One region of the Mesorhizobium sp. 113-3-9 genome, then DNA from elsewhere that is predicted to be linked to it. Evidence: riboswitches for the same ligand, from Rfam matches in the RefSeq annotation. Region 1 holds a riboswitch; the other holds the start of a gene.
The links. A riboswitch is a leader RNA that binds a small molecule or an ion and turns the genes downstream of it on or off. The one in region 1 is predicted to bind cobalamin.

Region 1 (15,439 bases):
ATCGGGCGTCGCGACCTTTCGCGATCCCGACGGTGTCTGGGCGAAATTCAACCTCGAAGACGTTGCGACGCCGGAAGGTTTTGCCCGCGATCCCGCCAAGGTGCAGGACTTCTACAACATGCGCCGGCGACAAATGGACAGCGTCGAGCCGAACGTGGCCCATGCGGCACTGGCGAGGCTGGAACGCGAAGTCCGAGGCGACATCCTCCTCGTCACCCAGAACATCGACGATCTGCATGAGCGCGCCGGCTCGCGAAACCTGATCCATATGCATGGAGAACTCGGCCGCGCGCTTTGCCAGGACTGCGGCGCAAGCAGCGTCTGGGCCGCCGACATCGCCGTTCAATCCGGATGCCCAGCCTGCGGTGCGAAGGGACGGTTGCGGCCTGATGTGGTCTGGTTCGGCGAGATGCCTTACCGCATGGAAGAGATCGGTGAGGCGTTGACGCGTTGCGATCTGTTCGTGGCGATCGGAACGAGCGGCAGTGTCTATCCGGCGGCGGGTTTTGTCGAAGAGGCGCGCGCCGCCGGCGCCTTGACGATCGAACTCAACCTGAAATGCGCCGGCTGGGCCTCCCGCTTCGACGACCAGATGGAAGGACGGGCGACGCAAGTGGTGCCTGCCTTCGTCGAACGTATTCTCTCGGCGACAGGCTGACGCTGACGTTTTCCGGCCTGAATCCTGGCCGGCACCTTGAAGTGAACACAATCCAAGTTAGGAAATTGTTAAGTGTTTAACTGCCTGGGCTGCATTTGCGCACGAACGCAGCACCAGTTCCCTCGTTGCGGTGGTGGTTTTGGCAATGCGGCATTCCTCCGTCCTGACCTCGTCTATCCTGCTTGGCTTCGTTTCGTTGATCGGTGCGACGTCGCTGCAAGTCAGCCCGGCGGCGGCGCAGTCGACCTTGTTCAAGCGAATATCGACGCGACCATCCACGGATGGGTCACTCTCCGCCGCCGTTGGCGGCTCCACCAGCGTCCCCTACGGTTGGATCGATTTCTGCCATCGCCGACCAAAGGAGTGCAAGGTGCCCGCTCTCCCGGCCGCCAGCGTCAAGCTGACCGCGCAGAACCTGCGCACCCTCGAGCGGATAAATCAGAAGGCGAACAGGTCCATCAAACCCGTCAGCAATTTCGACCACTGGGGCACGATGACGGACCACTGGGATTACCCGGTTGACGGCAAGGGCGACTGCAAGATCTACGCACTCTACAAGCGCAAGCTTCTTCAGGAGGCTGGATTTCCCCGGCAGGCGCTGCTGATGACGGTGGTGCACGACCTTGACAATGAAGGCCACACCATCCTGACTGTGAAAACCGACAAAGGCGATCTGGTCCTCGACAATCTGGTCGACGAGATCAGGCCCTGGAACGCAACAGGCTACTATTTCCTGAAACGGCAGTCGCAGCAGAACCCGAATGTCTGGGTGTCGATCAACCAGCGAGGTGGCACGCCGAAGGCCATCACGAATGTTGCCAAGCTCGTGAACTGAACAGCCTGGCGATCCGGCCATCCAGGCGTTTGGTGGGTTTCATCCGCCCTTGATCTGGCCCAGGCGAACAGATCTCAGACGGAAACCCGGTTCACATTTTCTGGAATTGCCGCCAGCCTTGCTGGCAGGCTGGCGGCGAAACCTTCACCCGCGAAGGCGGCTGATCAGCCGGCCTTGCCGCCGTTCTTCTTGCAGTCGGCCCGGAACTTCTCGCGTGCCTTGCCGTGCAGCTTCTGGGCATCGGCAAGCGCGGAACATTGCTTCGAAATCGCGGTTTTCTCAGGCGTCATGGCAGTCGTCTTTGCCTTCTTCGCGGGGGCGGTCGTTGTGGTGGCCGGCGCCGTCATGGTCGCTGCCGTCGTCGCTGCCGCGGCAGCTCCCGTCGCAATGAACCCGGCCAGGGCGATGGACGTCAGAACGCTTGCAATCCTCATTGTGGTCACTCCCTTTGGCACCCCACCCGACATCGACTGGTAACAGCGAGCCGAGGCACTGCGCAATCTTGGCCGTGGCCAACCACGCAGTTGTGATCTGATCGCAGGTCGCCGCCGCGGCCCGCCATGTTTTGCCGCCGGCCGGCAAAGCCGACTCGCCCCACACCACGCGACCAGCAACGCGCTTCAAGCCTTTGTCCTATGCATGTCCCGACCCAAGCGGATCACCTTTTGGGGGGACATGCGCTATTTCTTGCAAGCGGGCTCATTGGGATGCCCGCAAGACGGCTTCCTGGCAGCTGGCGGCTGCGGCGGCCTTGGCTGTGCCTGCCGCTGCACCTGCTGCTTCGGCTGGGCGTGGAACTCTGGCCTCTGCGGCCTGGGCTGCACCTGCTGCCTCGGCTGGGCGTGGAATTCCGGCCTCTGCGGCCTGGGCTGCCCCTGCACTTTCAGCTGCGGGTTGCCGTTGTTGACCTTGAATTTCTGCTGGACATTGCCACCACTGTTGCCGTTGGCAGGCAACTTGTGGAATTTGGGAGCCTTGCCATCGCCCTTGAGCCCATTGCCTTGCCCGTTGGCCTGGGCGTTCGTCTGGCCGCCGCCCTGATTGTGAAGTTTCCTGAACTTGCCGTTAGGCGGATTCTGGCCTGAATTCTGGCCATTGAGTGCCGATGGGTTGTTCGCTCGATTCGCCGCAGGCGTGCCGTTGACGCCCGGGATCTTGCGGAGCTTCTTGCCGGCACCGTTCTGGCCCTGCCCATTGCCCTGGCCATAGGTCCCGTTTTGCCCATTCACCACCGGGTTGCCGGTCACGGCGGCGTTTCCACCTGCCGTGACCTGCTTGTTCAGGAGCTTCCTGGACTTGTTGTTGGGCAGGTTCTGTCCATTCAGCACCGGCTTGCCATTGAGTAGCGGCAGGGTCTTGCCGTCAGCGCCGGGCAAGGCATGACCTGTCAGCTTGTCGGCAGGCAATGTCTTTGACAGCGGCCTGGCACCGCCCGGCTGTTGGCCACCCTGCCCCGGCTTCAGCGGCAGGCCACCGGGGTTCTGTTTGGACAGCACGGTTTCCTTTTTCTGCAGGAAAGCCGGCAACGCCACCTTGGTCGCCAGGGCGGCAGCACCCAGGCCCACGGCGCCAGCAGTCAGCTTCTGGCCGGTGGTGAGGCCACCACCCTGGTTGTTGGTCTCGTTGATCGTCGTGTTGTTGATGATCGTGGTGTTGTGGATGTTGTTGAAGATGACGTCGTTCGGCGGCGGGAAGATGTCGTGCGGCGGGTTGACCCAGGTAGGCACCGGCACAAAGACAGGCGTCGGCAGCACGAATATCCCCACCGGCGGCGGCGGTGGTGGCAATTCGATGAAGTCGCGCGGCCGCGGCGGCAGGAAGATCACCGCCACGGGCGGCGGCGGGTCGAAGTCGAATTCCGGATCGTCGAAATAGAGCACGGGCCGGTCGACATAGACGATCTCTTCCGGCGGTGGCGGCGGCACGTCATAGTCATAGACCGCGAAATTCTGCGGTGGCTCCAGGGCAGCGTCGAAATGCTCGAGCCTGCGGCGGGCGTCCCAGGCATGGGGGCCATGCGGATAGCGATCGAGATAGGACCAATAGGCTTCGGGCGTGTCCCTGAGCCAGGTCTGGCGCCAGGTGATCGCCTCGCGCCGCGCCGCCAGGATCGCGCGCACGCGCTTGGCCATCGGGTCATGCGGATAAGCGACGATGAAATCTTCGTAGCCGCGCATCGTGTCGCGATCCAGAGCCGCGATATAGGCATCATGCGCGTCGAAATCGCGTATCTCCTTGGTTCGGTTGGTACGCACCTCGGCGGCGGAGACCTGCGGCGCCGGAGCATCCGGGCCGCGGTCGAAGAAGACAAAGGGATCGGTGATCTTGGAGGCGTTCCAGGGCACCTCCGCGCCATCAGTCACTTCATTGACCCGCAGCCGCGTGCGGTCAAACACATCGCCCAGCTGCAGGCCACCATCCCTGATCATCTCGGCAAGCGCCTGGGCATAGGCCCCATAGGGTCCCTTGCCTTCCGGCGCGACCGTGCCCGGGGCTGCGTTGAAGGCAATCAGCATGTTCGGGTCGGGATCGACCAATGCGAGGCCCCCGGCCAGCGGCTGGTTCGACTTGGCGAAGGAATTTGGCCGCGCCGCATCGAGCACGACGATGTTGACCTTCGTCGGCAGCGCGGCGAGCGGCTTGGTGAGGTCGGAAACCCGCACCGCGGCCATCGGCACGTCAGCCGCATTGGCGATCTCGGCATCGACGGGCGCGAAATAGTTCTCGCCTTCGAACTGCAATCCCTGCCCGGCCAGATAGACAAACACCACCGCGTCGGGGCCGGCTGCGGTCACCTTGGCGAGGAAATCGCGATAGGCGCCACGCAGCGATTCCTGGTCGACGTCACGCGCGCCCACCACGTCGAACCCGGCCGCCTGCAATGTCTGGGCGATCAAGCCCGCATCATTGGCCGGCGTTGTCAGCGCGCTAGCGGGATAGGCGGCATTGCCGATGACGAAGGCAAGGCGCTTTTCGCCTTGCGCCAGCGCCCCGGCCGTCGAGCCGAATGCCAAAATGGAGAGGGCGAGGAAGAAAGCGAGGAATTTCAAGACCGTCCGCATTACGATCATCCGTCAGGTAAGATGCTTCCGCCCCAGAGCCCAGACTAGGCTTGCGCAAAAAGGCGGCTTTGCGGCGTTAATCCGGCGTCTTTCGGTATCGCGCGGTCGATTGCCCGGTTTCAACGAAACGTGATCATTGTCCGGCTCAGCCGCGCCTTTTCCTGGGCTTTTCCAGCAGGGCGACCGCCTCGACATGCGGCGACCACAGGAACTGGTCGATCGGCGTCACGCTTTTCAGGGTGTAGCCGCCGTCGAGGAGGATGCGCAGGTCGCGAGCCAGCGTCACCGGGTTGCAGGACACGGCGGCAACGAATGGAACATCCGAGCGGGCGATCTGCTTCGACTGGTCCTCGGCACCCGCTCGCGGCGGATCGAAGACAAGGCCGTCAAAGGCGTTCAATTCCTTGAAGGTCAAGGGTCGGCGGAACAGGTCGCGGCGTTCGCCCGTCACCCGCTTGATGCCAGTCGCGAAGCGCGATCCCCGGTCGAGCGCCGAAAGTGCCGCCGCATCGCCCTCCACCGCATGGACTTCCGACTTCGCCGCAAGCCGGAGCGCAAAGCTGCCACAGCCTGCGAAGAGATCGGCGATCTTCTTGGCGCGCTTCAGATGTCCGCCGACAATCTCGGCCATGGTCTGCTCGGCTGCTTCGGTTGCCTGCAGGAAGGCACCCGGCGGCACGGCGACAGCAACGCTGCCGAACATCACCACGGGCTTTCTCGGCTCGATGATGATCTCGTCATCGATGGACAGCCTGGCAAAGCCTTGCGCAAGGACAAAATTGGACGCGATGCGGCGCTGGTGTTCGCCGAGCTTGCCGGAGTCATGCACCGCGACATCAAGGCCGGACCCCGTCACGGTGACGGCCATCCGGAACGATTTGGTGGTGGCGCATATCAAGTCGGCGAGCGCCTTCAACTGGCCAAGCGCTCCGACGATTTCGGGCAGCGAGATCGGACATTCCGATATGGAAATGATTTCCGGCGACAGATGGCGATTGAAGCCGAGCAGCATGCCTGTATCGGTGCGACGCGCGGCAAGCACGACACGGCGTCGCGTCTGCGGCGCGCAGGCAACCAGCGCGTCGATGTCGCACTCGATGCCCTTGCCCTTCAGGGCGTGCACCACCTTCTCGCGTTTCCACTGGCGATAGGCTTCGGCCTCGAAATGCTGGAGGGCACAGCCTCCGCACTCCGTGAAATGGCGGCAGGCCGGCTCTATGCGCAGCGGCGAAACCTCCAGCACCGCCATCAACGTGGCGCGATCCCGCTCGCGCGCGGCGGTGACGGTCTCGCCGGGCAGCGTGAAGGGAATGAACAGATCGCCGCCTTCGGTCTCGGCAATGCCGTCGCCCTGGGCGCCAAGCTTTTTGATGGTGAAGCGCGCGCTCATCGATCCTTGATTCCACCGAGCAGGAATTCGCGATTGCCGTCGCCGCCTTCGATTGGCGACAGATGCAGGCCGAGCGAGCGCCAGCCGGGCACGGCGTCCAGCCAATCCTGCAGCAGGCCGGCGACCCGGGCGGCATCGAAGGGGTCTTTCAAGAGACCGCCCTTGCCGATGGCCTCGCGACCCGCCTCGAATTGCGGCTTGACCAGAAAGACCGCGGCGGCACCAGGCTTCGCAATGGCGAGCGCCGGCGGCAGCGCCAACTTCAGCGAGATAAAGCTGACGTCGGAGACGATGAAACCTGGAACACGGCCGGCAAGATCGGCGATGGTGAGATCGCGTGCATTCAGCCCCTCGATGACCGTCACGCGGGGATCGCCACCAACATCAGGATGTATCTGGCCGTGACCGACATCGATCGCCGTGACATGGGAGGCGCCGCGTTCGAGCAGCACCTGGGTAAACCCGCCGGTCGAGGCGCCGATGTCGAGCGCTTCGCAGCCTTCTGGGTCTAGGCTGAAGTGGTCGAGCCCGCCGATCAGCTTCAGCGCCGCGCGCGAGACATAGCCTTGCGCCGGATCATCGATGGCAACAAGGCATTGCGGCGAAACGTTCTGACCGGGCTTGCGGGCAATGGAGCCATCGACCGTCACCGTGCCACGCTCGACCGCGTCGCGGGCACGCGAGCGGCTGGCAAACAGTCCGCGCTGGACGAGCAGGTCGTCGAGCCGCTGGCGGGTGCTGGCTGGCAGAGGCGAGTTCATCGGCCTTCATGGCGAAAGCCGGCGGCGAAGGCAAGGACATTGGGCCGAACAAGCAAAGAGCGGCGAGCGCATCAGGCCGCGCCGCGGCTTGTGTGCATCGCATCGGGTTCGGCAAAATGGTAATCGAAGAGGAGAACCTCCATCGTCGGAACCCGGGGACAACGAATGCTGACGGGAACCTGCCACTGTGGCGCAACCCACTGGACCCTTGAGGGCGATCCCGGGCCGGTCACCGCCTGCAACTGCACGCTCTGCCGCCGCTATGGCGTGCTCTGGGCCTATGACTATGTCGATGAGCGCATTCGCGTCGCGGGGCCGATTGCCAGCTACACGCGCGCCGGAAAGGATACGCCTTCGCTCGAAATCCTGTTCTGCCCGACCTGCGCCTGCGTGCTCGCCTGGCGCGGGCTGCGCGCCGGTGCCTCCGGTCGAACACGCATCGCCGTCAATGTGCGGCTGGCGCCGCCCGAGGCCGTCGCCGATCTGCCGATCGACCATTTCGATGGGCTCGACACTTACGACGACCTGCCTCGCGATGGCCGCTGCGTGCGCGACATGTGGTTCTAGAAGATAGTGCGCGACACCTGGCGCTCGACGGCGGGAGACAAGCCGTCGTGCCGATCCCTTGAAGCTTGCTCACCTGGGTGCTCGGCGACAACCGCGGACGCCGGCACAGGGTCAGGCAGGACCACAAGTTGCGGCACCTGCTTGTAGGAAAAACCGCCACGGATATCGCCCATCTTGCCGGCGACGATGCCCACTGCCGCCCTTTCGAGATTGCGGTCGTAGCGCGTCTCGGCGGCGGCGGGTGCCGCGATGATGGCCAGAAAAACCACGCCGCACAGAAGCGTCTTCATTGTTATTATCTCCCTGCCTGACGTCGATCTAGCAGGGCGCCGTTGAAAAACGGCCAAGGGACACGGTAAGCAAAACGCCAAACGGCAGTGTTAACAATGCGTTATGAAATCAAGCCGGCAAATTGATTCAAGCGCTTGAGGTTTTGATTCAGGCGCGCTGGGCGCGGGCCGTATGCCCGAGCGCGGTGAAAACGGTGCGCACGATGCCGGCGGCATCGAGGCCAGCATCGGCATACATTTTTTCCGGCTTGGCGTGGTCGGCGAACACGTCGGGCAGCACCAGCGGGCGCACCTTCAGGCCGCTTTCCAGCAGTCCTTCATGGGCGAGGAACTGCAGCACGTGGCTGGCGAAGCCGCCAATGGCGCCCTCCTCCACCGTCACCAGAACCTCGTGCGAGCGAGCCAGCCGCCGGATAAGATCCTCGTCGAGCGGCTTGGCGAAGCGGGCATCGGCGACGGTGGTGGAAAGCCCGGCCGCGCCGAGTTCCTCGGCAGCGATCAGACAATCCTGCAAGCGCGTGCCGAAGGACAGCAGCGCCACCTTTGTGCCTTCCCTGACGATGCGGCCCTTGCCGAGTTCGAGAATCGAGCCGCGCTCCGGCATGTCGACGCCGACGCCATTCCCACGCGGATAGCGGAAGGCGATCGGGCCGTCATCATAACTTGCCGCGGTGCGCACCATGTGGCGAAGCTCCGCCTCGTCGGCAGCGGCCATCACGACAAAGCCCGGCAGGCTTGCCAGGAAGGTGGTGTCGAAAGCACCGCAATGAGTGGCGCCATCGGCGCCGACGAAGCCGGCGCGGTCGATGGGGAAACGAACCGGCAGTTTCTGGATCGCGACGTCGTGGACGACCTGGTCGTAGGCGCGCTGCAGGAAGGTCGAATAGATCGCCGCGAACGGCTTGTAGCCTTCGGTCGCCAGGCCCGCCGCGAAGGTGACCGCGTGCTGCTCGGCGATGCCGACATCGAAGGTCCTGGCCGGAAACACTTCGCCGAAGAGGTCGAGACCGGTGCCGCTCGGCATGGCGGCGGTGACCGCGACGATGCGATCGTCCTCACGAGCCTCCTGGATCAGGCTTTCGGCGAACACCTTGGTGTAGGCCGGCGCGTTGGCCGGCGCCTTGGCCTGCGCGCCGGTGATGACGTCGAACTTGTTAACACCGTGATATTTGTCGGCGGCGGCTTCCGCCGGCGCGTAGCCCTTGCCCTTCTGGGTGACGACATGGATCAGCACCGGGCCTTCGCCATTGTCGCGGACGTTTTTCAGGACCGGGATCAGATGTTCGAGATTGTGACCGTCGATCGGGCCGATATGGTAGAAGCCGAGCTCCTCGAACAAGGTGCCGCCGGTGACGTAGCCGCGCGCATGCTCGACCGCCCTTGTAATGGCACGATCGGCGCGCTTGCCGAGATAGGACGTCAATTTTTTGCCGAAGTCGCGCAGGCCGGCATAGGCCTTGCCCGACGCCAGCCGCGCCAGATAGGCGCTCATCGCACCGGTCGGCGGCGCGATCGACATGTCGTTGTCGTTGAGGATGACGATGAGCCGGGCATCGAGCGCGCCGGCATTGTTCATCGCCTCATAGGCCATGCCGGCCGACATGGCGCCGTCGCCGATGACGGCGATGACATTGTTGCGGCCGCCGGAGAGGTCGCGGGCAGCGGCCATGCCGAGGCCTGCCGATATCGACGTCGAGGAATGGGCGGCGCCGAAGGGATCGTATTCGCTCTCGGCGCGGCGGGTGAAGCCGGACAGGCCGCCTTCCTGGCGCAGCGTGCGGATGCGATCGCGGCGGCCGGTCAGAATCTTGTGCGGATAGGCCTGATGGCCGACATCCCAGATCAGCCGGTCGTCCGGGGTGTTGAAGACATAGTGCAGGGCGATCGTCAGTTCGACCACGCCAAGGCCGGCGCCAAGGTGACCACCGGTGCGGGACACCGCGTCGACCAGCTCGAGGCGAAGTTCTGATGCCAGTTGCGGCAGTTCGCTCTCGTCAAGCGCGCGCAAATCCGCCGGAATGCGGACCTTGTCGAGAAGCGGCGTATGCGGCGTTGCGTTCACGAGAGCTCGGGCTTTCTGTTCAACGGCGGGATAGGCCGCCAGCCTGCGAAAGTAAATGCGTGTCGGCGACGCGGATCAAGCAGGTCCCCTCGCCGATTTTCCTCAGCTCTCCGGCAGCGGAATAAACTCTTTCTCGTCCCCGGGAACGATATCGAAGCGGCCCGTCTTCCATTCCTGCTTGGCCTGTTCGATGCGCTCCTTGGAGGAAGAGACGAAATTCCACCAGATGTAGCGCTGCGAGCCGAGGGAGGCGCCGCCGAACAGCATGAAATGCGCACCGGTTTGCGACGACACGATGATCTCGTCGCCGGGCCGGAACACCAGCAGGCGTTCAGCCGGGAAGACGTCACCCGAAATCGTGACCTCGCCTTCCAGTGTGTAGATGGCGCGCTCCTCCGCATCGGCCGGAATCTTTATGCTGGCGCCGGGCGCCAGCCTGAGATCGGCGTAGAGCGTCTCGGCGTCGGCCCGTACCGGGGAACGCAGTCCCTGAAAGTCACCGATCACAACGCGGCCTTTGACGCCTTCGGCATCGATCTCGGGCAGCCGCAAGGCAGCGGTGTTCTCGAATACGGGCGCCAATTCCTCCTTGCCGTCCGGCAGTGCCAGCCATGTCTGCAGGCCGGAGATCGACATCGGCGCGCCGCGCAATTCCTCGGGCGTGCGCTCGGAGTGCACGATGCCACGGCCGGCGGTCATCAAATTCACGTCGCCGGGCTGGATGACCATTTCGGTACCGAGCGAATCGCGATGCCTGATCTTGCCGTCGAACAGATAGGTCACCGTCGACAGGCCGATATGCGGATGCGGACGGACGTCGAGCGCCTGGCCTGCACGCAGGATCGCCGGACCCATGCGATCGAAGAAGATGAACGGCCCCACCAGCCGCCTCCTGGCGGTCGGCAAGGCGCGACGGACCTCGAAGCCGCCAATGTCCTTGGCGTTCGGGATGACCATCAGTTCGATCTGGTCGCTGGCAAAGGCGTCGCCGGCCTCAGGGTCTTTCCCCGGGAAGAAGCTCATGAACTCTCCTTATCAGCGTTCGGTAACCGCTTTGGCGGCATCAGGCAAAGCGGATCGCCGCCTTTGCCCGCAGTTTGGCGGCCACTTCTTCGCGGTTGCGCGGATGCTGGTGGGTTTCGAGCGAATCGAGAAGTGCGCGCGCCGATGCCGCAATGGCCTCCACGGCGTGGTCGAACGCATGCTGGTTCTGTTTCGAAGGCCGCGTCGTTCCGCTCAGCTTGCGGACAAATTGAAGGGCTGCGTCACGCACTTCGTCATTGGTTGCAGGCGGATCAAAATTGAACAGGGTCTTGATGTTTCTGCACATCGCTTCCGTATCTCCTCTTGTCCTGGAGCTGTTTCAATCGGGACGAGTTTTATCCTCAATCATGATCGTGTCCAAAAACCGGTGAGGCAAGACCATGGTTCGCGGCCATGCCTCAGTCCGCGTCGAGCGGTTCCGTTCCAACCGGCTTGCCGTCGCGCGACAGCCTGATCTTCTCGACCTTGTCCTCGGCCGCCTTCAGCAGCCGGTCGCAATGCGCCTTCAGGGCCTCGCCGCGTTCATAGATGCGGATCGACTGGTCGAGCGGCACATCGCCGCGCTCCAGATCATCGACGATCTTCTCCAGCGCGTCGAGTGCCTGTTCGAAGCTCATCGCCTTGACGTCTTCGTTGGTCTCAGCAGCCATCATTCATCCTTTCATCAGTCGCCCGACATGGGCGGCGACCGAAAATGCCAGTCCCTGCAGATCGTAGCCGCCCTCAAGCAGGCTGACGAGCCGGTTGCCGCTGTGGCGGGCGGCGCGCTGCATCAGCTGGCCGGTCGCCCAGTCGAAATCGTCCTCGGTCAGGTTGATCTCGGCCAACGGATCACGGTGATGCGCGTCGAAACCGGCCGAAATGATGATGAGGTCGGGCGCGAAATTGTCGAGCGCCGGCAAGACGCGCGACAGGAAGGCATCGCGAAACACCTCGCTGCCTGTCTGCGGCGCCAGTGGTGCGTTGACGATGTTACCGGCGCCGGTCTCGCTCTTTGCGCCAGTGCCGGGATAAAGCGGCATCTGGTGCGTCGAGCAATAGAGCACCGAGGGATCGTCCCAGAAAATATCCTGCGTGCCATTGCCGTGGTGCACATCCCAGTCGACGACAGCGACACGCTCGACGCCGTGCTTCTTCTGCGCATAGCGGGCCGCGATCGCCGCCGTGTTGAAGAAGCAAAAGCCCATTGCGGTGGTCTTTTCGGCATGGTGGCCGGGTGGCCGGGCGGCGACGAAGACATTGTCGGCGCGGCCCGCGAAGACGTCGTCGACGGCCGCGTTGGCAGCGCCGATCGCGGTTATCACCGCCTGCCAGCTCTTCGGGCTGGCGGTGGTGTCGGCATCGATGCGGGCAATGCCCTCGTCAGGGATGGCGGCGCGCACGCGCGCGACGAAATCGGCCGGATGCGCGTAAAGGATGGTGGCCTCGTCGCCTTCAGGCGCCTTGACGCGGTCAAGCTCGGCAAAGGCTTCGTCGTCAAGCACGCGCTCGATGGCGCGCAAGCGGTCCGGCCGCTCGGGGTGACCAGGGGGCGTGATGTGCTCAAGGAAGATCGGATGCGTGTAGAGACGAGTGGCCATGGTCCCTATCTAGTGCCCCAACGCCGCGATGGCCATGCGTCGCGGCCCGATGGCTGGGGAAAATCGCTTCTGCGTCCATTGGCGTCGCTGTGGGGATTGGCGCCGCGAACGCTTCGGCATAAGGTCGCCGTCACTGCCTGGTGCCCGCCAGTCTGTTTGTCTAGCCGCATTCTGCGGCGCCAAGTGATTCCACTTGGCTGCAAATGCTCTGGCGGGAGAATCGGGAACACGGTTGAATTCCGTGGCGTGCCCAACGCTGTGAGGGGGACCGCGCCGGTAAATGCCACTGTCGATGACGGGAAGGCACCGGACGCGGGTTGATCCCGAGCCAGAAGACCGGCCTGGCAGGCACCGTCATCCGCATGGTCAGGCGGAGGACATGGTTTGCAATCGCAAGGGGACAAGCGATGCCGGATGCTATGACCGCTCCTGTCGGCGACGGATTTGACCAGATGGCGCGCGACGCGGTCTACCGTGCCATGTTCACGCGGCGCGATGTGCGCAGTCATTTCCTGCCTGCTCCTCTCGACGATGAGGTGCTGGCGCGGATGCTGCTTGCCGCCCATCACGCGCCGTCGGTCGGGTTCATGCAGCCGTGGAATTTCATCGTCGTCCGCGATGCCGCGCGACGGGAGAAGGTGCGCGATCTGTTCCTGGCCGCGCGAGAACAGGAACTGCCCGAAATCGAGGAAGAACGGCAGGCGCTTTACCGCAAGCTGAAGCTGGAAGGCATCTGCGAAAGCGCGCTCAACATCTGCATCACCTGCGACCGCCAGCGCTCGAAGGGCTCGCCACTGGGACGTTGGCACAATCCGGAGATGGACCTCTACAGCACGGTCTGCGCGGTGCAGAATTTCTGGCTGGCGGCACGCGCCGAAGGCGTCGGCGTCGGCTGGGTCAGCATCATCGAGGCGCAGGCACTGAAAAGCCTGCTGTCCATTCCCGACCATGTAACGCCGATCGCTTACCTCTGCGTCGGCCGGGTTTCCGCATTCGCGCCCAAACCGGACCTTGAAACGCACGGCTGGGGCCGGCGCCTGCCCCTGCCCGAACTGATCATGAGCGAGACCTTTTGCGGGCAAGGCGAGGCACCGCTCAAGTCAGCGGTGGCATGCCTGAACGCCGTCGATACCGCACAGGCGACCGCCTGCCCGGCCGATCAGCGCGTCGCGCCGGCCGCGCCCCAGCGCGAGCCGCCGAAGGAGGAAAGTGCCTTGTCCTTGAGCTCCCTGAACTTCGATGATGCCTCGGCCAGCCTGCTGTCCCAGGACGGATCAGGCACCTGGCCGGCGATGGTCTTGAAATAGACCTGCATCAGGCAGGCGATGGCGAAGGGTTCGATGAACGCCGCCTTGAAGGCCCAGGCAAAGATGATGGCCAGCACGAAGGCCCAGCCGGCGAGTTGTCCGGGCATCAGGAAGAGAATGGCGCCGGCCGGCGCCAGCATCAGCAGGAAGATCACGAACGACACGCCCCACATGATTACCGCCAGCCAGACGGCGTTCTTGACCATGGTCTTGCCGTTCTGGGCGTAGAGAACGACGCCTTGCCGCGCGGTCTCGAAGGGTGAGGACGAATTGATGCGGATGTTGTAGCCGAGGATGATCTCGTCGACATAGGTCAACGACAGGCGGATCACCGTGTTGATGAAGGAAACCAGGCCGCTCAGGCCCGGAATGGGCAGAAAGGCGGCGACGCCGCCGAGCAGGCCGGTGATGGCGCGGATGGCGCCCTTGACCAGCTGGTCGACGACGAAAAGGATGTTGGCTTCGGCGAAACGCTCGGTCACGACCTGCCGGGCATAGGCGATCTGGTTCTGGCCGTCAGGGACATCATGGCCGTCGATCAGGTGGACCATGACGGCGATATGGCCGGCCTTGACGACGTAGAGGATGTATTCGCGGATCCAGTAAACGGCGATAGAGACGATACCGAAACCGACCACCCCGCCCCACAGGGCAAAGGACAGCGGCCCATCGGGATCGGTGGAGATATGGCCGACGCCATAGCCGACCGAGGCGCCCGTGCCGGTCGCCATGATGTAGGCCAGCGTGATGCCGAAATAGACGATCATGCGAAAGACAATGAAAGGCCAGGTCCGCATCATGATGGACACCGACCTGCCGATATCGAAATCCCACATGCCCCGAATCTCCCCTCAGAGATGGCTGGGGAGGATGCGCTCTAACCGAAGATTGTCAATCATGGGCGGGCACCAGGCCGCAGACGGGACTTCAGCTCGATTGCGGACCCGGTTCCTTGAGCAGACCCTCAAGCAGTTGCTTGAACGCCGCCACCACCTTCCTCGACGTGGCTTCGGGGTCGTTTGAATTGGCGATCCGCTGCGACGCCTGGCTGCTCGCCCCGTTGATAAGCCGTGCGGCCGTTTCAGGGTCGACGCCCGGGACGACCACACCTTCCCCCTGCAGCGCGGTCAGATGATCGGTCATTGAGCCGACGCAGGCATTGGCATTCGACCATTGTGCCGGATCGCCCAGCACAGCAGGGCCATCCCGGAACATGATACGCTGGATTTCCGGCTCCAGCGCCATCTCGATATAGGTGGTGCATTCGTCGACGAAACGCTGCCAGCGGGTCGGCGCTCTCGACGCGACCTCGTTCACCCGAGCCGCCATCTCGCCGTCGATTTCGGCGATAACCGCCTCCAGCAGCCCCTTCTTGTCGCCGAAGTGATGATAGAGCGCGCCGCGCGTCAGTCCGGCGGATGCGGTGAAATCGTCCATCGACGCCTCGGCATATCCGATCGTCCCGAAGGCCTGGCGGGCCGCGGCGATCAGCTTGGCGCGCGTCTCGGCGATCATCTCCTTGCGGGGCCTGTGCATGCTTCTGGTCCTATTCACATACGTCTCGTATGCCAATTGACATACGTTGCGTATGGTCTATCTAGTTCTCATACGCTCCGTATGTAATTGTCGGAGCGCCTTTTGTCGAGGAACCGGATCATGCAGAACCCTTACTCAGAGATCTTTCGCGCCCCCGGAGCCAAGGGCTTCGCTGCCGCCGGTTTCCTGGCTCGCCTGCCGATCGCCATGGCGCCTATCGGCATCGTGGCGATGCTGTCGCAAACGCGTGGCGAATACTGGCTGGCCGGCGCTGTCTCGGCGACATTCGCATTGGCCAACGCTTTCCTGGCGCCGCAAATATCAAGACGGGTCGACCGCCTTGGCCA
Region 2 (15,439 bases), 1.0 Mb from region 1:
GCGGCCTCGTTCGGCGTCTATCTGGTCTTCTTCGCCGGTACCGTGCCGCTGTCGGTGTTCTCGGCGATCGTATTCGCCGAAGCGCTGTTGTGGCGGCCGGTGGAGGTGGCCCTGATCGTCAACAACGGGCTGGGCAAGTTCGGCCGTGCCGCCGTGCTGGCGATCGTGGCAACGGCGCTGCGGGCGCTTGGCGCGGTGCTGTTCATGGTCTCGGCGCAACACAGCATCTGGGCGTGGTCGTGGTTCTATATCGGCGCCAACGCCGCCTCGCTGCTTCTGGCTTTCGGCTGGTTCTATCCGCGCCAGCGGCTGCGGCTGCGCATAGAGCTCTATCTGCGGCGGCTTCTCGATTCGGTCTATGTCGCCGGCGCCGAAGTGCTGTTCTATCTGCAATCGGAATTCGACAAGCTGCTGGTGCTGGCGATCGGTGGTCCGCATCTGGCCGGCATCTACGCCATCATCATGCGGCTGGTCGACCTGACCGCGATCCCGATCCGCACCTTCTCCATGATGCTGGTGCAGCGCATGATGCGCGCGCCGGACCTGTTGTCGCGGCTGACGGTCAAGAGCGGCATCGAGGGCGGCGTCTTCGTCGTTTCGACGCTGGCGCTGCTGGCGCTTGGCATCGTGCTGCACTTCTTCCCCAATGCGCTTGGCAGGAATGTCTCCGAGGCAGCACCCTTGGTGGCGCTGGCGATCTGCGTTCCGGGGCTGCGCAATCTGGTCGAATACCAGGCCGAGCTCCTCTTCGCGCGCGGCCAGACGGCGGTGCGGGCGCTCAATCTCGGCCTGCTCGCCGCGCTGAAGGCGCTGCTTTTGACCTATGTGCTGACCACCATCACCGACACCTCGACGCTGGTGCTGTCGCTCAACATCGTCTTCCTGCTGCTCTATCTCGCCTCGATGCTGCTGACCTATTCGGCGCTGCGCAGGCCGGCGAAGGCAATCTGAATTCAGGTGAGGCCGGCCTGCAAACAGCGGCTCCCTGCGCTTCCGGTGCTCACGTACGAAAAGTACGCTCCGCTCCGGTTCTCGGAAGCCACTGTTTTCGGCTCGCCCTGACCTGAATTCTTGCGCTGGCTAAGCCAGCCCGATCAAACGCCGGATGCGGCCGATATCGGTGCCGATGAAGGATTGCATGCCGATCGCCACCTGATCCGGCGCCATGCCGGCAACGAAGCGGCGGAACTCGTCGTCCGACAACGCTTCGCCCGTCCAGTGAACGCGGCAGAATTCTTCCGAACCGTGGAAGTGGCCGGCTCCATCCAGCAGATCGTCGACATAGCGGCCATAGATCATGCATTCGGAGAATCTGCGCGCCGAGCCGACGACCTGGACCCAGTCGCGGCCATGGACCTTCTCGATCTGACCGCACATGGCAAGCACGGTGTCGCGGCGCCAGGCAATCAGGGTCGAGATGTAATCGTGGGTCGATACGCGGGACGGGTCGATGCCAAGTGCCGAACCCGCGTTGCGCGACCAGATGCGATGCTCGTCATGACCTTCGTCCGCCAGAACGGCGTCGCGGCGAAACAGGCGCGCCTTGCCGTCGCGCCAGAAGGCGGCACAGTCAAAGGGCTTGAGGAAAGCGACGTCGGAATCGCAGAACACCAATATGTCTTCGCTGGCATGGGCCGATATGGCTATCCGGCGCAGTTGCTGCACGTGCCAGCCGCGCAGCGGTTGCGTCTTCAGGCTGAGCCAGACACGCCGGCGAAACAGGCTGAGCGGGTCGTCGAAAGCGCGCAGCCAGCGCGGCAGCAGGTCGCGCTCATCGACGACAGTGCGCCGGCTTGTTTCCAACTGGCGGAAAAGCGCAACGTCTCGATGCTCGACCAGGATATAATGGTGCGCGGCCCCCGAAACATGCCGGTCGAGGGTCTCGCACAACAGGCGGCAGCGCTCGAAATCCGGCGCGTAGCTTGCCGTCACCACCGCCGCCGCCGGCGTCCTCGGCAGCAGGCCCGGGCCGGCAAGCACGTCTGGAACGAACCGTTTGTTCAACGGAGTTCTCCCGCCGTCTCGGTTCCGCGCGACCATCTCTGCCTGACGACCCGCCACAGGAACACCGGATTGCCGACCACATAGCGGCGCCAGAGCCGGCCCGGCTCGACCGCCAGCCGGAACAGCCACTCCAGGCGCAGGCGGCGCATCCACAGCGGCGCGCGCGGCACCGAGCCGCTGAGGAAATCGAGCAGCGCACCGACAGCGACCGGCATGGTGCAATGGCGTTCGTCGATATGGCGCGCTATCCACAGTTCCTGTCTTGGCACGCCCATGGCGACAAGCAGCATGTCGGGCCGCAGCGCCGCGATCCGGCCGATGATCTCGGGTTCCTGCGCGGCGGAGAAATAGCCGTCATGAACGACCACGAAATTGTGCTGCACGGCAAGGGCGGCCAGCTTGACCGACGCCGCTTCGGCATTGACACGCGTCGCGCCGAGCAGCCCGACGGTCAGCGGCCGTGTCGAGGCCTGCAGGAAGGCCGGCACGAAATCTGTGCCGTTGAGATTGTCCGGAAACGGCGAGCCATAGAGAAGCTTGGCTGCGAGATCGACGCCGATGCCGTCCGGCAGGATGAGGAAATCGTCGAGCGCCTCGGCGAAGACGGGGTCGGTATAGGCGATGTTGGCATTGTGGGCGTTGAGGAAACTGACCTTGGTGAAGCGCCGCTCGGCTATCAGCCGGTTCAGCAGGGCGATCGCATCGTCCCAGCGGATGGCAAGCACCGAAATGCCTAGGACCGTCTTCAGGCTGTCGAGGCCGAATGCGGCGCGGGCGGTGTGCATGTTCATGCAAACACCTCCCGCCTGACCGCCCCCAGCTTTTCCAGGCCGAGTTGGATGGCGGCATCGAGCGCCTTGACCTGCCGGCGATGGAACGCGCTGCCGTCGACGTCCCGGATGTCGGCCGCGGCGGCCTCCAGCGCCCTGGCGAAAGCAGCCGGATCGTCGGTGACGACGCAATTGTCGGGGCGATGGTCGATGCCGCGCAGCGAGCGGCCGGTGGCGACCGACGGCAGGCCAAGTTCGAAGGTTTCGATGGTCTTCAGTTGCACGCCGCTGCCGGCGGTGCTGATCAGCGGGATGACGGCCGCGCCGCTTACGAACGCCCTTGCATCCGGCACACGGCCGACAAACTCGACACCCGGATGCGCCGAGGTCACACCGGAAGGCATGTGGCCGGCGATGCGGATGCGGAAATCCGGCCGCAGATGCGGCACCACCTTGCCCAGGAACCAGTCGAGGCCGATGCGGTTCGGCTGCCAGGTCCAGGTGCCGATCAAGGCGGCGTCGCAGTCGATCCGGCGCGGACCTTTGCGGGCGGGCGCGCTGGTCACCAGCGGCAGCACCGCCGAGCGGTTGTCGGTGGCGACGCCGAGTGCCGCGCGGTCTTCCTCGGCCAGCGTGAAGACGAAGCGCGCGCGGCGGCAGAGACGCTCTTCGACGATCTTGAGCAGCCTTGCCTCGCGGCGGAACAGCAGGCGCTGGAAGAGGCCGCCGGCGGCGGCCGCGTTCTCCCGCGCCGAGAGATGCTCGACATTGTGGGCGACGAAGAGCGAAGGCCGGTCCTCCAAGAGCTTTTCGAAGGCACCGGCGAACTGCACGGAATTCAGCACATAGCCATCGAACGGACCGGCCCGATCGAGAGCGGCCTGAACATCGCGGTCGGACACCGCGCGCAACTTGACCGATGCGAAGGTCAGGCCCGACAGCATCGCCTTGCCGACCCAGGTGAGCTTTTTCAGTGCCGAGGCACTTTCCGTGCGAACGTCGATCCCACCCAGCACCACGGTGTTTTCGGGATCGGAAGCGGCTTTCCCGGGCCAGATGAAGCCGATGACCGTGACGCGCGCGCCAGCCCGCCGCAAGGCGGCGATGATCGCAGCATTGGCGATCTCGTAGCCCGAGGCGAGAGCACCGTCGGGCACGATCGATGTGGCGAACAGCAGATGCATCTCACCTATCCTGTGGTGTAGCCGGTAGCAAAACGCGGTGAACCCTTGATTAAGCGAGCACAATCAACGCCCGAAAGCCCCTGCCCGACGGGCTTCTCCGTGCAAGGTGATTAACGAAACCTTATCACCGTGCTGCTACCAGAACCCCAACTCACCATGTGGCTGGACACGGATGATCCCTTTGCCATCGGATGGTTCGGTATCGATCGCTGGACGGTCTCCCCGGCTTGACGTGGAGGCTGTCGAAGCGGTGGTCACCTTGCCGACCTTCAAGCGGCCCGAACAGGTGCTGGAGACGCTGGCTTCGCTCCGCGCACAGCGGACCGGCAGGTGCTTTGCCGTCATCGTCATGGAGAACGAAGCCGAGGCGCGTGACGGCGCCAAGGCGGTGCTGCCGCTGTTCGAGAGCGGCGAGATACCGGGCATGGTCATCATCGCGCATGAGCGCGGCAATTGCAGTGCCTACAATGCCGGCTGGCAGACGGCGATCCTGCACTTCCCGAACTTCAGGCATCTGCTGGTCATCGACGATGACGAGATCGCCGATCCGCATTGGCTGGAGCGCATGTGCCTGGCCGCCGAGACGCTCGGCGCCGATATTGTCGGCGGCCCGCAAGTGCCTGTCTTCGCCGACCCCGCCCATGCGAAATGGGCCGAACATCCTGTCTTCGCGCCACCCTACCGGGAGACCGGACGCGTGCCGGCGCTCTATTCGTCGGGCAATCTCCTGGTCGGTCGCAACGTGCTGATCGCCATGGGGCCGCCCTTCCTCGATCTCAGATTCAACTTCATGGGCGGTGGCGATTCCGACTTCCTCAGCCGATCGGCGCAAAGGAGCTTCGTGCTCGGCTGGTGCTCCGAGGCCAAAGTGCACGAAACCGTTCCGGCGCGGCGTATCGAAGCCGACTGGATCCGGGCTCGCAGCCTGCGCAACGGCGTGATCTCGACATTGGTCGAGAAGAAGAAGCGCGCCGGCACGCCGCTGGCCGGCGCCAAGGTATTCGCGAGGAGCCTGGCGCTGCTTGCCGCTTCGCCGTTTCGCGGCCTGATCCGACTGGTGCGGACCGGATCGCCGGCGATCGCCATCTACCCCATCCATGTGGCGCTCGGCCGCGTGCTGGCCGAATTTGGATATGCCAATGAGCAGTATCGCCAGCCCGAGAAAAACTGAGCGCGCCCCGCTCAGCGCCGCGTTCACGCGCGCCGGCGTGGCGACCGCGATCGCCGCACTCCTGTTCACCGTCATCATGGTGTCCTTCCGCCCGTTCCAGCCGGCCGGCGCCGAACTCACCGGCGAGGGCGGCGACATCGTCAACCAGCTCGGCTTTGGTTCGCTCGGCGCCATTTCGATCTTCTCATTGATGGCCTTCGCCGATCCCCGCATCGTGCGCTCGCTGCTCAGCCCGTCCTGGATACTGATGCTGGGTTTCTTCTTCCTGTCGGTGGTGCTGGCGACCGACCCGCCCTCGGCCATGCGCGCGGCTTCCTTCACCATGATCGGCATCCTGACCATGGCAACGATCCTGGCGCTGCCGCGTGATGCCGAGTCCTTCTCGAAAGTCATCATCTTCACCGCCGTCGTGGTCATCGGCCTTTCCTATCTCGGCCTGATCGTCTTTCCGCACGAAGCGCTGCACACGGCCGACTCCCAGGAACCGGAACATGCCGGCCTGTGGCGCGGCGTTTTCACCCACAAGAACATCGCCGGCCCGATCATGGCCTGCTTCAGTTTCGCCGGCCTTTACCTCTACCGGCGCGGGCAGCGCTGGTGGGGCGCGGGCATCTTCTGCGCGGCGATGATCTTCATGCTGCACACCGGCTCCAAGACCACCGCCGGCCTGGTGCCGTTCTCGATCCTGATCGTGGTGCTGCCGAGCCTGATGGGCATGCGGCTCGGTACCCCGATCCTGTTTGCGCTGGCGATCATCGCGACGGCGGTCGGCACGCTGGGCATTGTCTTCCTGCCGCCGGTGAAACATCTGGCGGCGATCTATTTCCCCGACATGACCTATACGGGCCGCACAACCCTGTGGGAGTTCGCCGGCTCGATGCTGGCGAAGAAGCCCTGGACCGGTTACGGCTATGAGAGCTTCTGGGGCACGCCGCTGCTGCTCAACCAGGATCAGCCCTTCGATCGTCCCTGGGACATCAGAACCATCGTGCACGGCCATGACGGCTATCTCGACATCGCCGTGCTGATGGGCGTTCCGGCGCTTTGCGTGGCGGTCTACACTTTTCTCATCGCGCCGCTGCGCGACTACATGCGCATTCCGCTGCGCAAGGAAAACATCTATCTCGGCGACTTCTTCATGATGGTGGTGCTGTTCACCGCGCTGAACGCCTTCCTCGAAAGCTTCTTTTTCCATCGCGGCGATCCGGTCTGGCTGTTCTTCGTGCTTGGCGTGCTTGGCCTGAGACAAGTGTCGCTGCGTCCGATCGCGGTGCGCAACCCTTCCCACCCGGCCTGACAGGGCTTTCCGGACGCGGCGCGAACGTTTATGTGAGGCCTTTCCTCGGAGGGCTTTCAGATGACGATCAGGCTTGTTCTCGCCGGCTGCGGCAATATGGGTTACGCCATGCTCGCGGGCTGGCTGAAATCCGGCAAGCTTGCGCCGTCAGCGGTTTTCGTCGTCGAGCCCAACGCCGATCTTCGCCAGCGCGCCGCCGCACTCGGTTGCGGCACGGCTGGAGATGCCGGCGCTCTTCCAGCCGACGCAGTGCCTGATCTGGTCGTCATCGCGGTGAAGCCGCAAGTGATCCGCGACGTCACCGCCGACTACAAGCGCCTTGGCGACGGGCGCACCACGTTCGTCAGCATCGCCGCCGGCACACCAGTGGCGACCTTCGAAGAAATCCTGGGAAACCGCGCGCCGATCGTGCGCTGCATGCCCAACACGCCTGCTTCGATCGGCAAGGGCATGATGGTGGTGTTCTCCAATCAACTGGTTTCCGACGACACCAAGCGTTTCGTCGCCGACCTGCTGTCGGCCAGCGGCGAAGTGGCTGATATCGACGACGAGGGCCTGATGGATGCCGTGACCGCCGTGTCGGGATCGGGGCCGGCCTATATCTTCCACTTCATCGAAGCGCTGACCGTGGCCGCGGAGAAGGCGGGCCTGCCGCCGGCAACCGCCAAGCTGCTCGCGATGCAGACGGTCTATGGCGCCGCCTCACTCGCCGCCGAAAGCCAGGAGGAACCGGGCGTGCTGCGCCAGCAGGTGACCAGCCCGAACGGCACGACAGCAGCCGCCCTTGGCGTGCTGATGGGCGAGGACCGGCTGACCAATCTGCTCACCGAAGCGGTTGAGGCGGCGCGGCTGCGGTCGATCGAACTGGGGAAATAAGCTCAGGTCGCCCCGTACAGCATCTCGTCCTGCAGCCGGCGCAAGGCGAACAGCCTCGTCGTGAGGTCTGGCGCGGCGTTGTCGGCGGTCAGCAGTTCGCCTTTCCTGACCGGCTTCAGCACCTTGCCACCCTCGAGCAGGCCGACCGGCAGGGCGCGCTGCGCGCGAGCATCCTCGACCGTCATCGTCCAGGAGCGATAGCAGGTCTCGCCGATCGCATCGAAAATCTCGCCGGCGGCCAAGTCCCGCTTGGCGACGGCGCAGACTTCGGCGACGGGCCTTGGCAACGGCACCATGTCGGGCTTGCCGAAAAGCATGATGCGGGCGGCGGTCAGCGGCACTTCCAGCGATGTCAAATGATAGGGCCGGAACAGGCTGTAATAGGGACCGTGGCCGATATGCAAATCGTCCATGCGCTCGATGATGCGCGGATGCGTCGCCTCGACGATGACGAAGACGCCGGGCGCGACGCCCTTGCCGATGGTGTAGTCGACGACGCCCTTTTTCGTGAGCAGCCCGCCATCCTCGCGCGGGATAAGCACCCTGACGAGGTCGTCACGGTCGGCCTTCGGGCCATGCATGCCGGGCACGTCGGGCACCAGGCCGGTGGCGTTGGCGATGGCGCACATCTCGACCATGGTCTTGGAACCGTCGACGAACTCGACCAGCATGCGCGGGTTCATGTTGCGGCGGATCGCTTCCTCGCGATAATCGTCGGGCACGGCGTCACGATTGAGCGGGTTGTTCTTGCCCTTGCCGGCCGAGACGATGGTCAGGCCGAGCGCGGAAGCAAACTCGATCAGCTCCATGCAACTCGACGGCTCGTCGCCGGCGCCGACCGAATAGACCACGCCAAGCCGGTCGGCCTGCTGCTTCAGATAACAGCCGATGGTGACGTCGGCCTCGACATTCATCATCACCAGATGCTTGCCATGCTCCATCGCCATCAGGTCGAAATCGGCGGCGACGCCCGGCTTGCCGGTGGCATCGATGACGACGTCGATAAGCGGATTGGTGACCAGCATCTCGTTGGAGGTGATGGCGATCCTGCCGCTCTCGATGGCACCGGTGACTTTCGACGCGGTGTCGGCTTCGACCGCCATCGCTTCATCGCCATAGGCGATGCGAATGGCTTCGCGCGCGGTGTGGGGCCGCCGCGTGGAGACGGCGCAGACCGAAATGCCCGGCATCAGCATGGCTTGCGTGACCAGATCTGTGCCCATTTCGCCCGAACCGATGACGCCGATGCGCACCGGGCGGCCCTCATCGGCACGATGGGCGAGATCGCGGGCAAGGCCGGTCAAGGCGACATTGGTCATGCAGGATGTCCACAGCTTCTTGATTTGCGGCCGGATTAGCAGGGACCGGTCGCGTGTGCCAATGAAACCGCTCGCAAGCCGCGATTCCGAGCCCAAAATGCCCGAAAAAGGCACCTTCCCCGGACCGATTGGCCCAAAGGGTTGCCAATTGACATTGTTGTGAACAGTCTAAATAAAACATTCGTTTGCTGACAAAGGCAAATGTTCATCGAGCCGATAGGTCGACGGGCATTCGCCGCGGGCAATCTGGGGAGTGCCTTTGCGCCAGACTGGCGGCAAAGGCGTGGATGAGATCAAGGAGCATTGCGAGGCGTAGGCTCGCGCTCCAGGGGAGGAAGAATGGATACAGTTCTCGCTGGCCTGAAGGGGGCCATCGACACGCTCGGTGCGACAATCCTGCTGCCGATCGTCATTTTCATCATAGCCGTGGTCTTGGGTGCCAAGGTCAGCAAGGCCTTCCGTGCCGCCGTCACCATCGGCGTCGCCTTCATCGGTATCAACCTTGTGCTTGGGCTGATGTTCACGTCGATCGGCGACGTCGCCAAGGCCATCGTCACCAACACCGGCATCCATCGCGACATCATCGATGTCGGCTGGCCCTCGGCGGCGGCGATCGCCTTCGGCTCATCGGTCGGCCTGTGGGTCATTCCGGTCGGCATCCTGGTCAATATCGTGCTGTTGCTGACGCGCATGACGCGCACGCTCAATGTCGACGTCTGGAATTTCTGGCACTTCGCCTTTGTCGGCTCGCTCGTCGTCGCCGCCACCAACAATCTGGCCTACGGCATTGCGATCGCAGCCCTGGTCGCGGCCCTGTCGCTGCTGTTCGCCGACTGGTCGGCGCGCGCGGTGCAGCAATTCTACGGCGTGCCCGGCATTTCGGTGCCGCATCTCGCCTCGGCGCAGATCCTGCCGATCGCCATCATCCTGAACTGGATCATGGACCGCATTCCCGGCATCAACCGCATCAACATCAACACCGAGACCATCGAGCGCCGCTTCGGCGTGTTCGGCGAACCGGTTGTGCTCGGCCTGATCATCGGCCTCGTGCTCGGCGCCATCGCCTTCTATAACGCGGGCGATCTCGGCACGGTGCTGGCCAAAGTGCTGGGCACCGGCATGACACTGGCGGCCGTAATGCTGCTCCTGCCGCGCATGGTGAAGATCCTGATGGAAGGCCTGCTTCCGGTGTCCGACGCGGCGCAGGAGTTCGTGCGCAAGCGCACTGGCGACCGCGAGCTGCTCGTCGGCCTCGACTCGGCCATCCTGATCGGACATCCGGCCGCGATCTCGTCGTCGCTGATCCTGGTGCCGATCGCGATCATCCTGTCGGTGATCCTGCCGGGCAACCGCGTCATCCTGTTCGCCGACCTCGCGGTCATCCCGTTCATCGTCGCCATGACCGCGCCTCTGGTCAAAGGCAATGTGTTCCGCATGGTGGTGATCGGCACGGTGACGCTGGCCATCGGCTTCTACGTCGCCAACGCGCTGGCGCCGCTGTTCACCAGCGCGGCCGTCGCATCGGGCTTCAAACTGCCGGCGGATGCGCTGCAGATCACCTCGGTGGTCGACGGCTTCCTCTGGGTTCCCTATGTGATCATCGAAGCGATCCAGGGACTTGGGCTGCTCGGCATCATCCTGATCGCAGTCGTCATCGCCGCGCTGTTCATCCTCTACCGCCGCAACCCGCTCGGCTGGGAACGAGCAGCGGGCGCCGAGGACGAGCGGGCCGAAGGCACCGCCTAAGCGCCATCGCGCCTTGAATTTGAAACGGTCGTGCGCCCTCCTCGGGCGCACGACTTTTATAGACGGAGCAGAACATGTCCGACAGCCTCATGCAGCTTCTGGATCCCGAAGCGGTCGTGCTCGGATCGGATGCCTCGACCAACGAGGAGATCATCCGCGTCCTGGCCGGCCGGCTCGAGAGCCTTGGCTATGTCAAAAGCTCCTATGCCGACGCGGTCGTGCGCCGCGAAATGACCATCCCGACGGGACTGCCGCTGGAACGCGCCGACAATGTCGCGGTGCCGCATACCGATCCCGAGCATGTGCTGAAGCCCGGCATCGCGATGGGCACGCTGAGAAAGCCGGTGATGTTCGCCAACATGGAAGATCCCGACGAGAAGCTGCCGGTCGGCTTCGTCTTCCTGCTTGCCATCAATGACAAGGACAAGCAGATTGAAGCGCTGCAGTCCGTCATGGCCACCATCCAGAATCCAGAGGCATTGGACGGCTTGAGGTCCGCCAGGACGCTTGACGACGTACGTGCCGTGCTCGGCTGATAACCCAAGGAGAAGCAAGAGATGTCCAGACAGAAAACTATTCTCTTTGCCTGCGGCACGGGCATCGCGACATCGACGGCGGTCAATGTCGCCGTCACCGAGGCCATGAAGCAGCGCGGCCTGACCTTCAACGCGCAACAGGCAAAAGCCACCGAAGTGCCGGGGCTGGCCGACAGCGTCGACTTCATTGTCGCCACCACCCCGATCTCGGCTTCGGTGACCAAGCCGGTTATCAAGGGCCTCGCCTTCCTCACCGGCATCGGCAAGGACAAGGTGCTCGACGAGATCGAGGCGCAGCTGCGCAAGTAGATCACCGACGACGCGGCTCCGGCGACGGTGCTCGGCTTCAGGCCACCCTGACGTAGCTCGTCATGCCCGATTTCTGGTGCTCGATGATGTGGCAGTGCAGCAGCCAGTCGCCCGGATTGTCGGCGACAAAGCCGAGTTGAACCTTCTCGTTGGGCTGGATGAGATAGGTGTCGGAAATCAGCGGCTGCACTTGGCGTGTCGAGGACGACAGCACCTTGAAGCTCATGCCATGCAGGTGCATCGGATGCGACTGCGGCGTCAGGTTCTCCATGTCGATGACATAGCTCTTGCCGAGCTTCAGCTCGGCCAGCGGCGCGGTCGGATCGGATGTATCGCCTGGCCACGGCACCTTGTTGATGGCCCAGAAGGAGTAGCCGAGCGAACCGCAGATGCCGTCGCTCGGGACGTTTTCCGCCGTGGCGCTGAGTGCCAACGAAATATGCTGGGCGGCGGTGAGATCGACTTCCGCCACCGGATTTGCTTCCAGCGGTGGAAGATCGCGAACATCCCGCTTGAGCGAACTACCCGTCGCGTGCAGGCTAGCCAGGATTTTTGGCTTGGTGCCCCTGACGTCTCGCAGGCTGACGACCGCGCCCTCCTCGTCCGGCATGCGGATGGCGAGTTCCATGCGCTGGCCCGGCCCCAGCAGCAAGGCATCGGGCGAAAAACGCTGCGGCACCGGATTGCCGTCCAGCGCCATCACGATCGCCTCGGCGCCGTCGACCCGAAAGGCGTAGATGCGGGTAACGTCTGATATCGCAACCCGCAGGCGCACCAGCCCGCCGGCCGGCGCGTCATATTGCGGCTGGTCGAGCCAGTTGGCGGTGCGCACCGTGCCGTAGGTGCCGGTCCTGGCGGCATCGCGCGGCCGGAACTGATCGATGAACTGGCCGTCGTCGCCAAGACGCCAGTCGCGCAGATTGAGGACGAACTCGGCGTCGAATTTCGGATCATTCGGATTCTCGACCACGATCACGCCGGTCAGGCCGTGGCCCATCTGCTCCAGCGTGTTGCAATGCGGGTGATACCAGAATGTGCCGGCGTCGGGCGGGGCGAAGGCGTAGTCGAAATGATCGCCGGTGTAGACATAGGGCTGCACCAGGAAAGGCACGCCATCCATCTTGTTGGGCAGACGAATGCCATGCCAATGGATGGTCGTCGGATCGTCGATGGCGTTGACCAGGCGCGCGGCGAACGGTTCGCCTTTCTTCATCCTCAGCACCGGCGGCATTCCGGCGCTGCCATAGGTCAGCACATTGTTGGTCGGGCCGACGTCCATCAGGCTGGCCTGGATTTTCGCCGTCTGCAGCACCACCGGTTCAGGACTGGCGGCGGCCCAGCTGCCGAGCCTGCCAATGGCCGAGAGCCCGACCCCGCCGGCGCCAGCAACGGCTGCCATTTTCAAGAGCCCGCGGCGTGTCAATCCGGTCATTCAGCGCTCCAACTGCAAAGCGTGGGATTTATCGTCGCCTTGGATCACAGGCCAGCCACCAGTGCAAATGCCGATATTGGCACACCGCATCTCGCCATTACCATGGCGATGTTGGTGGCATTCGCCAGCGATCATAGCGTCACAAACACGTAAAGATATAAACATCTCTTTATATCTTTCTTGACATGAAGCCTGTGTTGGTGGAACATGGTGGCGTCGTGGTTCTCCGGTCCTGATCGAGGTCGGAGCTAAGAGGGAATCCGGTGAGCATGGCCCGTGCCATGGCGATGCCGGAGCTGCCCCCGCAACTGTGAGCGGCGAGCCGCTGTCCAGGATGTCACTAGGCAAATGCCTGGGAAGACGGACAGAAGCGACGACCCGTGAGCCAGGAGACCTGCCCCGACGAACTGAAACGTCCACGGGCGGGGTGTCCCGGTGGTAGCCTGCAGGCCGCGGCCTTCGCTGCTGGTTCTGCATGCATCCGCTTGACCCATGCCCCCAACCTTATGGGGTATGCAATGTCTACTTTCTCAGTCCCGACCGCCACGCTCGGTGTTCCACGCATCGGCCGGCATCGCGAGCTCAAGGCCGCGTTGGAAAGCTACTGGTCGGGCAAGAGCTCGGCCGAAGACCTGCTCCAAACCGCCAAGCGCTTGCGCGAGGCCAACTGGATCGAACAGCGCGATCGTGGCATCACGAAAATCCCCTCGAACGATTTCTCGCTCTACGATCATGTGCTCGACACGGCCATCATGGTCGGCGCGATTCCGAAAGCCTATGGCTGGAACGGAGGCGAGGTTCCGCTCGACGTCTATTTCGCAATGGCGCGCGGCGATCAGGGCAACGACCATGAAGCTTGCGCCCATGGCGGTCACGCCCACGGCGTTGCCGCGCTTGAGATGACGAAGTGGTTCGACACGAACTACCACTACATGGTTCCCGAACTATCCGCCGACCAGACGTTCGAACTCCGTTCGACCAAGCCGCTCAGCGAGTTTCGCGAGGCCGCAGCCCTCGGCATCCGTACGCGCCCGGTGATCCTCGGCCCGGTCACCTTTCTCAAGCTGGCCAAAGCGCGCGGCAGCACTTTCGACCCGATAGCGTTGCTGCCAAGGCTGCTCCCGGTTTACGCCGAGCTTCTCAAGCAATTGTCGCAGGCCGGTGCCCGCTGGGTGCAGATCGACGAGCCCTGCCTCGTGCTCGACCTCGATGCTGCCGAACGCATCGGTCTCGAACTGGCATATCAGACGTTCGCGGCGGCGGCTCCCGATCTCGACATCATGCTGGCAACCTATTTCGGCGCGTTGGGCGACAATCAGGAAACGGCGCTGGCCTTGCCTGTCGCCGGCCTGCACATCGACCTTGTGCGGGCGCCGGAGCAGTTGGAACCCGTTGCCCGCCTGTCGCGAAAGGACCAGGTCCTTTCGCTCGGATTGATCGACGGCCGCAACGTCTGGCGGGCCGACCTGCCCGCCATTCTCGACCGCATCCGCCCGGTCGTTGCCGGCTGGCCGCTCGACCGCATCGAGATCGCGCCCTCCTGTTCGCTTCTGCATGTCCCGATCGATCTGGAGCTGGAGACCACGCTCGATGCGGACCTCAAATCCTGGCTGTCTTTCTCGGTCCAGAAGATGGACGAGCTGACGCTGCTCGCGGAGGCGCTTGTCGAAGGCAAGAGCGCGGTTGCGAAGGAGTTGCAGGCATCGGCCGAGGCCGTCCAGTCCCGCGCCACATCGCTCAAGGTGCATGATCCGCTGGTGGAAGGCCGGCTGCTGGCTGTCACGGAGCCGATGCGGCGCCGGCAGGGCGCGTTCGCCGAGCGGCGCGAGTTGCAGGCACGAAAACTTGGCCTGCCGAACTTTCCGACGACCACGATCGGCTCGTTTCCGCAGACCCCGCAAGTGCGCAAGGCGCGCTCCGCTCATGCCAAGGGCGAGTTGAGCTATATCGATTACGAGGCCTTCCTGAAGAAGGAAACCGAGACGGCGATCCGCTGGCAGGAAGAGATCGGCCTCGACGTGCTGGTTCACGGCGAGTTCGAGCGCAACGACATGGTGCAGTATTTCGGCGAACAACTCGCCGGCTTTGCCTTCACCAAACATGCCTGGGTGCAGAGCTATGGCTCGCGCTATGTCCGGCCGCCGATCATCTTCGGCGACGTGTCGCGGCCACGTCCGATGACGGTCTCGTGGTGGCACTATGCGCAGTCACTTACGGACAGGCCGGTCAAGGGCATGCTCACCGGGCCGGTGACGATCCTCAACTGGTCCTTCGTGCGCGACGACATCCCACGCAGCGTGGCCTGCCGCCAGATCGCGCTCGCCATCCGCGACGAAGTGGTGGACCTGGAGGCGGCGGGCGCGGCAATGATCCAGATCGACGAAGCCGCCCTGCGCGAAGGGCTGCCGCTGCGCAAGTCCGACTGGCAGACCTATCTCGACTGGGCGGTCGAGTGCTTCCTCCTGGCATCGTCAGGCGTTGGAGACGGCACGCAGATCCACACTCATATGTGCTATTCCGAGTTCAACGACATCCTCGATGCGATCAGCGCGATGGACGCCGACGTCATCTCGATCGAGACGTCGCGGTCGAAGATGGAGCTTCTCGACGCTTTCCGGACCCACAAATATCCAAATGAGATCGGCCCGGGCGTCTACGACATCCACTCGCCGCGCGTTCCGGCGGTCGGCGAAATGATCGATCTGATGACGCTGGCCCGGCAACGCCTTGCCGACGGGCAACTCTGGATCAATCCGGATTGCGGCCTGAAGACCCGCGGATGGGACGAGGTCCGT

Region 2: linked by a shared signal. The riboswitch ahead of metE (5-methyltetrahydropteroyltriglutamate--homocysteine S-methyltransferase) and the one ahead of bluB (5,6-dimethylbenzimidazole synthase) in region 1 are both predicted to bind cobalamin.

The regions. Positions count from the first base shown of each region.
Region 1 covers NZ_AP023246.1:5,793,189-5,808,627, forward strand. Annotated here, with positions in the region: gene MesoLj_RS28385 (NAD-dependent deacylase) at 1-658, shown strand, start outside; gene MesoLj_RS36430 (hypothetical protein) at 716-913, opposite strand; gene MesoLj_RS28390 (transglutaminase-like cysteine peptidase) at 906-1,493, shown strand; gene MesoLj_RS36680 (hypothetical protein) at 1,658-1,783, opposite strand; gene MesoLj_RS36435 (hypothetical protein) at 1,782-1,970, shown strand; gene MesoLj_RS28400 (caspase family protein) at 2,174-4,564, opposite strand; gene MesoLj_RS28405 (class I SAM-dependent RNA methyltransferase) at 4,701-5,945, opposite strand; gene MesoLj_RS28410 (TlyA family RNA methyltransferase) at 5,942-6,706, opposite strand; gene MesoLj_RS28415 (GFA family protein) at 6,872-7,273, shown strand; gene MesoLj_RS28420 (hypothetical protein) at 7,270-7,563, opposite strand; gene dxs (1-deoxy-D-xylulose-5-phosphate synthase) at 7,712-9,625, opposite strand; gene MesoLj_RS28430 (pirin family protein) at 9,728-10,648, opposite strand; gene MesoLj_RS28435 (DUF2277 domain-containing protein) at 10,689-10,955, opposite strand; gene MesoLj_RS28440 (exodeoxyribonuclease VII small subunit) at 11,068-11,319, opposite strand; gene MesoLj_RS28445 (histone deacetylase family protein) at 11,323-12,249, opposite strand; cobalamin riboswitch at 12,414-12,609, shown strand; partial or broken gene bluB (5,6-dimethylbenzimidazole synthase) at 12,657-13,316, shown strand; gene MesoLj_RS28455 (hypothetical protein) at 13,409-14,392, opposite strand; gene MesoLj_RS28460 (TetR/AcrR family transcriptional regulator) at 14,484-15,092, opposite strand; gene MesoLj_RS28465 (MFS transporter) at 15,213-15,439, shown strand, end outside.
Region 2 covers NZ_AP023246.1:6,809,998-6,825,436, forward strand. Annotated here, with positions in the region: gene MesoLj_RS32705 (lipopolysaccharide biosynthesis protein) at 1-951, shown strand, start outside; gene MesoLj_RS32710 (DUF6492 family protein) at 1,081-2,004, opposite strand; gene MesoLj_RS32715 (WecB/TagA/CpsF family glycosyltransferase) at 2,001-2,795, opposite strand; gene MesoLj_RS32720 (glycosyltransferase) at 2,792-3,958, opposite strand; gene MesoLj_RS32725 (glycosyltransferase family 2 protein) at 4,131-5,129, shown strand; gene MesoLj_RS32730 (O-antigen ligase family protein) at 5,098-6,426, shown strand; gene proC (pyrroline-5-carboxylate reductase) at 6,487-7,302, shown strand; gene MesoLj_RS32740 (NAD(P)H-dependent oxidoreductase) at 7,305-8,621, opposite strand; gene MesoLj_RS32745 (PTS galactitol transporter subunit IIC) at 8,961-10,367, shown strand; gene MesoLj_RS32750 (PTS sugar transporter subunit IIA) at 10,442-10,903, shown strand; gene MesoLj_RS32755 (PTS sugar transporter subunit IIB) at 10,925-11,212, shown strand; gene MesoLj_RS32760 (multicopper oxidase family protein) at 11,250-12,644, opposite strand; cobalamin riboswitch at 12,847-13,060, shown strand; gene metE (5-methyltetrahydropteroyltriglutamate--homocysteine S-methyltransferase) at 13,163-15,439, shown strand, end outside.